DNA from 3 places in the Williamsia sp. Y844 genome. Region 2 is predicted to be linked to each of the others. Evidence: predicted binding sites of a transcription regulator. Region 2 holds the regulator's gene; each other region holds the start of a gene.
The links. The regulator LexA, encoded in region 2, represses DNA repair genes until DNA is damaged. The targets are predictions, from matches to a motif close to CGAACANNTGTTCG.
Positions count from the first base shown of each region.

Region 1: the regulator LexA is predicted to act here: its motif matches at 2,035-2,048, upstream of AC1TQG_RS04630 (HNH endonuclease signature motif containing protein).
Region 3: the regulator LexA is predicted to act here: its motif matches at 1,958-1,971, upstream of AC1TQG_RS10140 (HNH endonuclease signature motif containing protein).

Region 1 is NZ_JBXCJB010000001.1:1,052,089-1,055,174, reverse strand. It holds gene AC1TQG_RS04635 (purine-cytosine permease family protein) at 1-451, opposite strand, end outside; gene AC1TQG_RS04630 (HNH endonuclease signature motif containing protein) at 712-1,923, opposite strand; gene AC1TQG_RS04625 (agmatine deiminase family protein) at 2,136-3,086, opposite strand, start outside.
Region 2 is NZ_JBXCJB010000003.1:261,909-264,994, forward strand. It holds gene AC1TQG_RS18035 (acyl-CoA dehydrogenase family protein) at 1-851, shown strand, start outside; gene lexA (transcriptional repressor LexA) at 954-1,673, opposite strand; gene AC1TQG_RS18045 (LysM peptidoglycan-binding domain-containing protein) at 1,864-2,370, shown strand; gene nrdR (transcriptional regulator NrdR) at 2,460-2,909, shown strand; gene hrpA (ATP-dependent RNA helicase HrpA) at 2,936-3,086, opposite strand, start outside.
Region 3 is NZ_JBXCJB010000001.1:2,247,043-2,250,128, forward strand. It holds gene AC1TQG_RS10135 (hypothetical protein) at 1-499, shown strand, start outside; gene AC1TQG_RS10140 (HNH endonuclease signature motif containing protein) at 646-1,809, opposite strand; gene AC1TQG_RS10145 (dihydrofolate reductase family protein) at 2,096-2,659, opposite strand; gene AC1TQG_RS10150 (galactan 5-O-arabinofuranosyltransferase) at 2,805-3,086, opposite strand, start outside.

The DNA of each region.
Region 1 (3,086 bases), on a different contig from region 2:
CGATGAGACTGTTGAGGGCCAGTGCGCCGCTGACGCTATTGGTGGCAAACCAGCCGATGCCACACATCACCGCCATGAAGGATGCCGGGACGATGTTGCCTCGGTATCCGAAACCCAAGCGGCCGAGCACCATCTGCGGCACACCGTGGAGCGGGCCGCGCGCGGACAACAGGAAGTGGGCAGCGGCGCCGAGCAGGTTGCCCAGTGCCATCGCGGCAATAGCCTGCCAGAAGGTCAAGCCGAAGTAGAGGACCGCGAGAATACCCAGGAAGATCGTGGCGAATTCCAGGTTGGGGGCGGTCCAGGTCCAGAACAGGCCGCGGGGCTTCCCATGGCGCGCCTCGAGCGGGATGAACTCGCTACCGCCCGGCTCCACTGCGAGAACTTTGTCGCCGTAGGTGCCCGATGCAGTCTCCGGTTCCGGAGTGGTGCGGGGCGTCGTGGATGTCATTGCGCAACAGTCTCCCGCGCAGAGGCAAGCTGCAACTGACATTTCGTCGGTTGGGATTGCCAATTCGGTAGTCGGATTGTCGGGAACGCCGCGATAGAGCAGCCGATTGCCGTGGTGCCGCCGCTGAAACCCTGTCAATCTATGTGGAGTGGACTTCTCGGGCGGCGGCACCACGCGCTTTCACGCTATGGAGTTGTCAAGTTTTCGTGCGCGGTCCCGACGGTGAAATCGGGTGCGACGGTGGTGGAGAGCTGGTTCAGTCAGGCGGCGAGGGTCAGGGTTCGTCTGTTGTAGGCCGGTAGAGGTCTTCGCTGCGGATCGATATCCGCGGGCGGGATCATCCACGGATGTCCGTCGGAGCCCATGATCACGTCCCACCCGGTGTTGTGAACAGCCATGTGACAGGTGCGGCACAGCAAGCACCCGTTGTCGAGGGTGGTCAGGCCGCCGTCCACAAAGTGCACGATGTGGTGACAGTCCGACCAGCCTGCCTTTGCCCCACATTTCACACAGCAGGTGTCGCGGATGATGATCGCTTTGCGGACCAGCCCTTTGAACAGCCGTTTCGGTGGACTCATATCGACCGGGACCTGCTGCCCGTCCAGGGTGATCGAGCTGATTGATGAATCGCAGGCCAACGTTGCGGCGGTCGCTTCGGTGATCGGACCCATCCAGGGCAGGGACGCAGCTTCGGGGTGGTCGGCGGGCACCGTCACGATCACTTCGGTTCGCGGCGCCGACACCAGTGTTGGTCCGCCACCGCCACAGTCCAACAGCTGGTGCAAGGCATCGGCGCGACGTTGGGTAGGACTTCGACTGTCATCCGAGCCGCCGGGTTCGGGACGGGCTTTGGACCAGAAGTCCAACGCGGAGAACAACTTTTCTCCGATCACCGCATCCACATCGAATGTGCCGACACAGCGGCCCTCACGGACTTTGTATTCCAGACTGTTCAGCGACCGGTCCTCGGCCGGCGGCGGACCACCGGTGTCCCTGGAGACCTCGTTACCCAGCAAACGGGCAGCCGCACCGATCTCAGCCGGTGGTGCACCGGAGGCGGCGTGACTCAACAGTTTTCGCTCGAACTCGACCTGCTGTTCGGCGGTGATCGGATCCTCGGACCGGCCGACGACATGGGCGACACCTTTGACCACCGCGTCGACGTGTTCGGAGGACAGGAACCCGTCCCGTGAATAGCCGGCAGTCCGATCCAGACCCATCAAACCTGCGCTGATGCGTAACCAGCGGTAGGCAGATACTGGTGCAGCACCGTTGGCCTGCAACAACTTTGCTGTTGTCGACCCAGCCTTACGCGCCGTACCCGACTCGTCGATCACCGCAGCGCACACCGTTAGTTGATGCTCGGTCGCGTTACGTAGGGTTATCAAATCCTTCGCCATACCCAGCGTCACAGTTGGATCATCGGGTAAGACCAGGTCGACCAAATCGTCGACCATCTCGAGAAGTCGCATAGCGCAGCACCTTCCAAGGAGAGAACAAACCGGGGCGTCGACCGAAGTGTCTCTGCGGGGAAGGCGTCAGATACGTCGTGCTTGTGGTCGATTGACTCCACTGTACCCACTCGAACGTATGTTCGCAAGGGTCTCGCTGGGCCAATCCAATTCAGCTGCAGCATCTTTCGATAGACTGACAAAATAGATTGCACGCGAGGGGAATGTGCAACCTAGTGAACGGCCGGCTGCTGCTGGGTGATGCAGTGGATGCCGCCACCGCGTTCGAAGAGGGGCCGGGCATCGATGGTGATTACTGTCCGGCCAGGGTAGACGTCACCGAGTATCTCCCCGGCCTCGTGATCGTTGGGGTCGCCGAAGCTGCAGGCGATGACGGCACCGTTGATGACGAGGTGGTTGATGTAGCTGTAGTCGACCGGTCCTTCGTCGTCGGTCAGGACGGTGGGCGCCGGTATATCGATGATTTCCCAGCCGGGTTCTGCGGCGGCGATGATGGCCTTGATCTGCTTGCTGACCGCGACGTCGGGATGGTTCGGGTTGCGCTGATCGTGCAGCAGGACCACCCCCGGTGACGGCATTGCGGCCACGATGTCCACATGGCCACGGGTGCCGAACTTCTCGTTGTCGCGAGTGAGGCCGTGTGGCAACCAGATCGCGCGGTCGGCACCGATGGTCCGGGCGAGCTCGGCCTCGACCTGCGTTTTGGTCCACGTGCTGTTGCGGCCGTCACCGAGCTGTACCGACTCCGTGAGCAGGACGGTACCTGCCCCGTCGACCTGGATGCCGCCGCCCTCATTGACCATCGGCGAATCGATGAGTTCGGCACCGGAGAGCTCGGCGATGAACTTTCCGATGTGCTGATCCTTGTCCCACTGTGCCCACCGGGCCGCGCCCCAGCCATTGAAAACCCAGTCGACCGCGCCGAGACGGCCGTTGTCGCCGAGGACGAACGTCGGCCCGATGTCGCGTGCCCACGCATCATTCAGGGGTGCCTCGACGATCTCGATCTCGGACGACAGGTAGTCGCGGGCCGGCCCGATCTCGCCGGGGTCGACGATCATCGTGACCGGTTCGAACTCCACGATGGCATGCGCAACGGCGGCCCAGGTGCTACGGGCCTCGTCACGAGCCACCGTGGTGTCACCCAGCGAGTAGCCCTCGAC
Region 2 (3,086 bases):
ACCTGCTGGAACTGACCACCGAGGAGCAGAAGGCGCGCTGGCTTCCGGGATTCACCTCCGGCGAGCTCATCACCGCCATTGCGATGACCGAGCCCGGAACCGGTTCGGACCTGCAGGGCATCAAGACCAACGCCAAGAAAGACGGCGACCACTGGGTGCTCAACGGATCGAAGACCTTCATCACCAACGGCATCAACGCCGACCTGGTGATCGTGGTCGCGCGCACCGACCCCGAGGCCGGCGCGAAAGGTTTCAGCCTGCTGGTCATCGAGCGTGGCATGGAGGGCTTCGAACGCGGCCGCAACCTCGACAAGGTCGGCATGAAGGCGCAGGACACCGCCGAACTGAGTTTCGACAACGTCCGTGTGCCCGCCGAGAACCTGCTCGGTGAAGAAGGCCTCGGCTTCATCTACCTCATGCAGAACCTGCCTCGCGAACGCCTGTCGATCGCTGTTGTCGCCGCGGCGGCGATGGAGCAGGTGCTGGAGACCACCGTTCAGTACACCAAGGACCGCAAGGCCTTTGGTCGCTCGATCGGGAACTTTCAGAACACCCGGTTCCTGCTGGCCGAACTGGCGACGTCGACCACGACGACCCGCGTCTTCGTCGACCACTGCATCGGTCTGCTGAACGAGAAGAAGCTGACCGTCCCGGATGCCGCGATGGCCAAGTACTACGCCACCGAGAATCAGGTGCACCTGGTCGACCGGTGTCTGCAGCTGCACGGTGGATACGGCTACATGCGTGAATACTCGGTCGCCAAGGCATTCCTCGACTCTCGTGTGCAGACCATCTACGGCGGGACGACCGAGATCATGAAGGAAGTGATCGGACGTAGTCTCGGGGTCTGATCACCCAGTGGTCCCCTGAACTCGAAAGGCGGGGTGTACCGGGATATCCCGGTACACCCCGCCTTTGATCTGTATGAGAGTGATCTGCCTCCGACTCGGAGGTCAGAGTCGACGCATCACAGTGACGACCTTGCCCAGGATGACGGCATCGTTACCCGGGATGGGATCGAACACCGGGTTGTGCGGCATCAGCCACACGGCGTCCTTGGTGCGCTTGAACGTCTTGATCGTGGCATCGCCGTCGATCATCGCCGCCACGATGTCGCCGTTGTCGGCAACATTCTGCTGGCGTACGACCACCCAGTCGCCGTCGCAGATCGCGGCGTCGATCATCGATTCACCGACGACCTTGAGCATGAACAGCGAACCTTCGCCCACCAGCTCTTTGGGGAGTGGGAAAACGTCTTCGACAGCTTGTTCGGCGAGGATCGGACCGCCGGCCGCGATCCGGCCGAGGACCGGGACGAACGTCGGCGTCGGCAGGGATTCGTCCGGTGCCTGAACCTGTCCGGCGGCTGTGGCCGGATTCAGATCGGTGTCCTGGATGTTCACCGCGCGAGGCCGGTTGTTCTCGCGCTGCAGGAAACCCTTGCGTTCCAGCGTGCGGAGCTGGTGGGCGACGGACGATGTCGAGGTCAGGCCGACAGCGTCACCGATCTCCCGGATGCTCGGAGGGTAGCCGCGCTCGCGGACCGAGGTGCGGATGACCTCGAGAACCGCTTTCTGGCGGGGGGTCAGTGAGCCCTCGGCGAGTGGTTCGGTGGCGACAACAGTGGTCGCGGTCCCGTCCGCCGGTGTCGGGGGCTGGGTTCTATCGGCCATCAGGTCCTCCAGTTCATGCGGTGTCGGGCGGGGTCCATGTCGACAAAGATAGTGCAAATGGTCACAAGTCTCAAACATTTGTTCGATCAGGCGTGGCGCTTTGTCGGAGGCCCGTGGTACTAATCGAACACTCTTTCAATCGAACGAGTGATCGAATAGGGATCGAACCGATGACCGAGGACTGAACCCCATGACTGCAGCCACCACCATTATCCGGCCGGCCACAGCTCGGCCTGTTCACCACCCCGAGAGCGGTACCCGCACGCGCACCACGCGCCCGGTACGGCCCGAGGACACATCACGCCCGGCCGGTCGCCGTCTGCCTGCGCAGCGCCGGGTGGCCGTCTCGTGTGCCGATTCGCGTAACTCCGAGCGGCGGATACCGACCGCTCGCGAGATGGTCTTCGCCCGCAGGCGCGCCTGGGCGGGCGCGGCGGTCGCCGGTGTCGGTCTGATGCTCGTGGTCGCCTTCATGACCTTCTTCGGCGGGGTCATGCAGCAGTCCGCGGATCCGGCCCGCGTCGGCACCGAGGTCGTCCGGGTCCAATCGGGGGAGTCGTTGGGCGCCATCGCCTCCCGCATCGCACCCGAGATGCCGACCGAAGCCGTGGTGGCGAAGATCATGGAGCTCAACGCCATGAACAACTCGGCACTGTCGGTGGGCCAGGCATTGGTCACGCCCGTCTACGCGAGGTAGACGTGGAGGGGCTGCAATCCCGGACGGTATCCTCGGAGTCACAGTGTCTGGTCACTCCGCCCAGGCCGTCGACCGTCGAGGATTCGTGCATGCATTGCCCGTTTTGCAAGAACGAGGACACCCGCGTAGTCGATTCGCGAGTGGCGGACGAGGGGCAGGCCATCCGTCGCCGCCGCGCCTGTTCGCAGTGTGCACGCCGTTTCACCACGGTGGAGACCGCGGTGCTCTCGGTGGTCAAACGGACCGGCGTCACGGAACCGTTCAGTCGCGAGAAGGTCATGCGCGGCGTCCGCCGGGCCTGCCAGGGCCGTTCGGTAGATGACGACAAATTGCAGCATCTTGCGCAGCAGGTGGAAGAAGCAGTGCGGGCATCAGGTTCGGCGGAGGTACCGGCCAATGAGGTCGGTCTGGCCATCCTCGGCCCGCTTCGCGATCTCGACGAGGTCGCATACCTGCGGTTCGCCTCTGTCTACCGGTCATTCGACTCGGTGGACGATTTCCAGAAAGAAATCGACGACCTCCGATCAAGCAAGTCCTAGCGTCACTACCGCAAGTCCTAGCGCCGCTACCGTAAGTCTCGGATTGCCTTGATGGCACGCTTTTCTGAAATCGGGTACGCAGTTCGCAGCTGTTGAGCAAACAGTCCGACGCGCAATTCCTCGACAATCCAGCCTGCAGCCTCGCTGACCGCATCGCGCCGCTGCGGCGGGATCATC
Region 3 (3,086 bases), on a different contig from region 2:
GTCGGACTCGCGGTACAACCCGATCTTCTACGAGAAGGATGCGCTGACGCCGGAGTCCTACCAGGGCTGGCTGGCCGAGAACGCCGTCGCTTTTGTCGCGGTCTCCGCAGATCCGTTGCGGCAGTTGAAGGATGAAGCCGCGTTGGTGACCGACGGCCTGCCCTATCTCGATCGCATGTGGGGCAACGACGACTGGACGCTCTACCGCGTCGAGCATCCGAGACCGATCGTGCCGCTGCCACTCACCGTGGTCGAGTCGTCGCCGTCCAAACTCGTGCTGGACGTTCCCAATTCAGATGCGCATCCAATTCAGTTGCGCTACAACAAATATCTCGTTGCACGTAGCAGCGTCGACGAGTCCGTGTACGCCTGCATCGAGGAAACCGAGGACAGCTGGGTCACTCTGCAGGCTGCGGTGCCCGGCGAATACACCCTCGAAGGACTTCTCTCTGTCCGTGGTGTGGTCGGCGCCCAACCTGCAGACTGCGGCGAGTCCTGATTAGTGGCCCCCCAAGGGCCCACACTGTGTAGTTGTCAAAGATCTTGCAGTTCACAGGGTTAGCTGTGTTGCATTGGTGGTTCTGGCAAATGTGCTGTCACAGGGTTGTTATCGGTCTGGCGGTTCCTGTTCCGGTTCCGCCGTGCTTATGCGGCGAGGGGCTCGGAGGTCAGGGTGCGACGGGCATGCGATCTCAGCGGTGTCTTGCTCGCATCATCTGATGCAACAAACCAGGGGTGCCCGTCGTGGCCGATAAATACCGTCCAGCCGCGGTGGTGGATGTATCGGTGGTGGCGTCGGCACAGCAGGACCATGTTGGTCAGGCTGGTGGTTCCGCCGTTGCGCCAGAAGTCGATGTGGTGGGCGTCGGTGTAGCCGGCAGGGCATCCGCAGCCTGGGAATGCGCAACCGCGGTCTCGCGCGATCAGTGCTTTGCGGATCGCCGGGGTGACGGTGCGGTGCTCGCGTCCGACATCGAGTGGTACCGAGTCGTTGTCGAGCAGGGTTTTCGTGATGACTGAATCACAGGCGACCATCTGCGCGGTCGATGTCGATGCCGGTCCGGTCCATTCGAATGTCGCCGGCAGTGCTGGTGCTTTCGAGCTGACACCCCGCAGTTGTATCGCCTGCAAGTATTCCGGCGAAACAGTCACCACCACATGAGGTTTGGCGCCTCCGCGGGTGGGACGGTCTTCTTGATCGAGGTAGGAATCCAGCAGCCGTTCCAAAGCGTCCGCGCGGATCTGCGCGTTGGATCGGGGATCGGGTGATCCATCAGGCTCGGGCACCGGCTTCGACAACGGATCGAGCGCGACCCGAAGCTTCTCGCCCAACAAGTTGTCCAGATCCAACGTGCCGTGACTGCGCCCATCGTCACCGGTCCCGAGCGAGAACTCGTTGAGCTCATGGTTCTCGGCATCGGGTATCGGCTTGTCGGGCGGTGATAATGCCAACGCCATATGACGTGCCCGGGCCGACACTGCTGCCAGGGTGGTGGTCAGTGCTTCGGTCAGTAGCCCGCGCACACAGTCGGCGCGATCGCTCTCGGGAAGGTCAGGGTTTCGTCGTTCAATATGGTTCAGCCCCTTCACAATCGAATCTACATGCTGACCGGACAGCGCCCCGTCGATACCATACGAGGCGACCGATGGAATCCCGACGAGAGCCTTACCCACTCGCACGTACCGGTGCGCGACCGCAGGTGCCATCCCGGCCTGCTGTAACCGTCTCGCGGTCGAACCCTCACCTGACTTCTGCGCTATCCCACGCCGGTCGAGTTCCCCGACCAGACGGAAAAGTATCTGTTCCACAACATGATTGAGTCGAATTACCGCCACCGTGCGCGATGATATGTCGTTATCATCCCCGGTGACCAAGGCTGCATCCCCTGCCAGATCTGACGCTCTGGCGAACATTCCCCCGAAGTCCATGACTCGAGATTACACCCAGAAAGCCATTCGCACAAGCGTTCGAAATGTGTTAATTCGACTGCACTGCAATATCTTTCGCAGATCTTACGTTCTCGGCCCGTCAGTGTAACGAGGGGCTATGACATTGATGACGATGTCGGCGTAGGAACGAACCGGCCCAACGCGCTCAGCGTCTCGTCTCGTACCGGGTCATAACCACCCCGCCGGGAAACGTCCGCGTCTCCACCAGATTCAGGTTCACCCGGCTATCCAGCGTGGTGAAGAACGGCGTGCCGCCGCCCACCAGGACCGGGTGGGTCACGATCGTGTACTCGTCGACAAGCCCGGCCCGCATTGCCGCCCCGGCCAGCGTTGCACCACCAACCCTCATCGGCTCGCCGTCCTGCGCCTTGAGCCGGGTGATCTCCGCGACCGCGTCGCCGGTGACCAGGCGGGTGTTCCAGTCGACCTTCTCCACCGTCGAGGAGAACACCACCTTCGGCGTGTCCCGCCAGTTCCGCGCGAACTCGATTTCCGCCTTCGTGGCATTGGGCTGCTGGTCGCCGGTCGGCCAGTGGGAACTCATGGCCTCCCACAGCTTGCGCCCATACAGCAACAGGCCGACCGCCCGCTCCTGATCGAGCCACCACTGGAACAGCTCGTCGCTCGGCGCGCTCCACCCGAGGTCGTCGCCGGGCGCGGCGATGTAGCCATCCAGTGTCAGGTTCATGCCGTAGATCAGTTTCCGCATCGCGCTCTGCCTTCCGTCAGCCGGTGTCGGAGGTTTAGACCGGTTCAGCGTACGAAACTGATCGGTGTGAGCGCTGGCTCGCAGGTAGTCCTCGCATTCGGGGCACAGCGTCGCCTACGCGGACCAACCTCATGCGATGGAACAGCTAGTTCCGGACCACCAGAACGAACGGGCCGATGTTGGTGACCGTGAAGCGTGGATCGTCGAAGACATTGGGGTTGAAGGTCACCGTGTACCGGCGAACATTCGGGTCGTTGGGGTAGACGTCCTCGGCCAGGCGCAGTGCGTAACCCTCGGCGCTGTAACGGAACAGGAAGACCGTCGGCGGCAGCCAGGGCGAGGAATCCAATTGCCCGATCAGAATGTCGGTGGTCTCCGATTCCGACCATGCATTGATCGCTGCGGCGCGTTTGTCGAACTCCGCCAA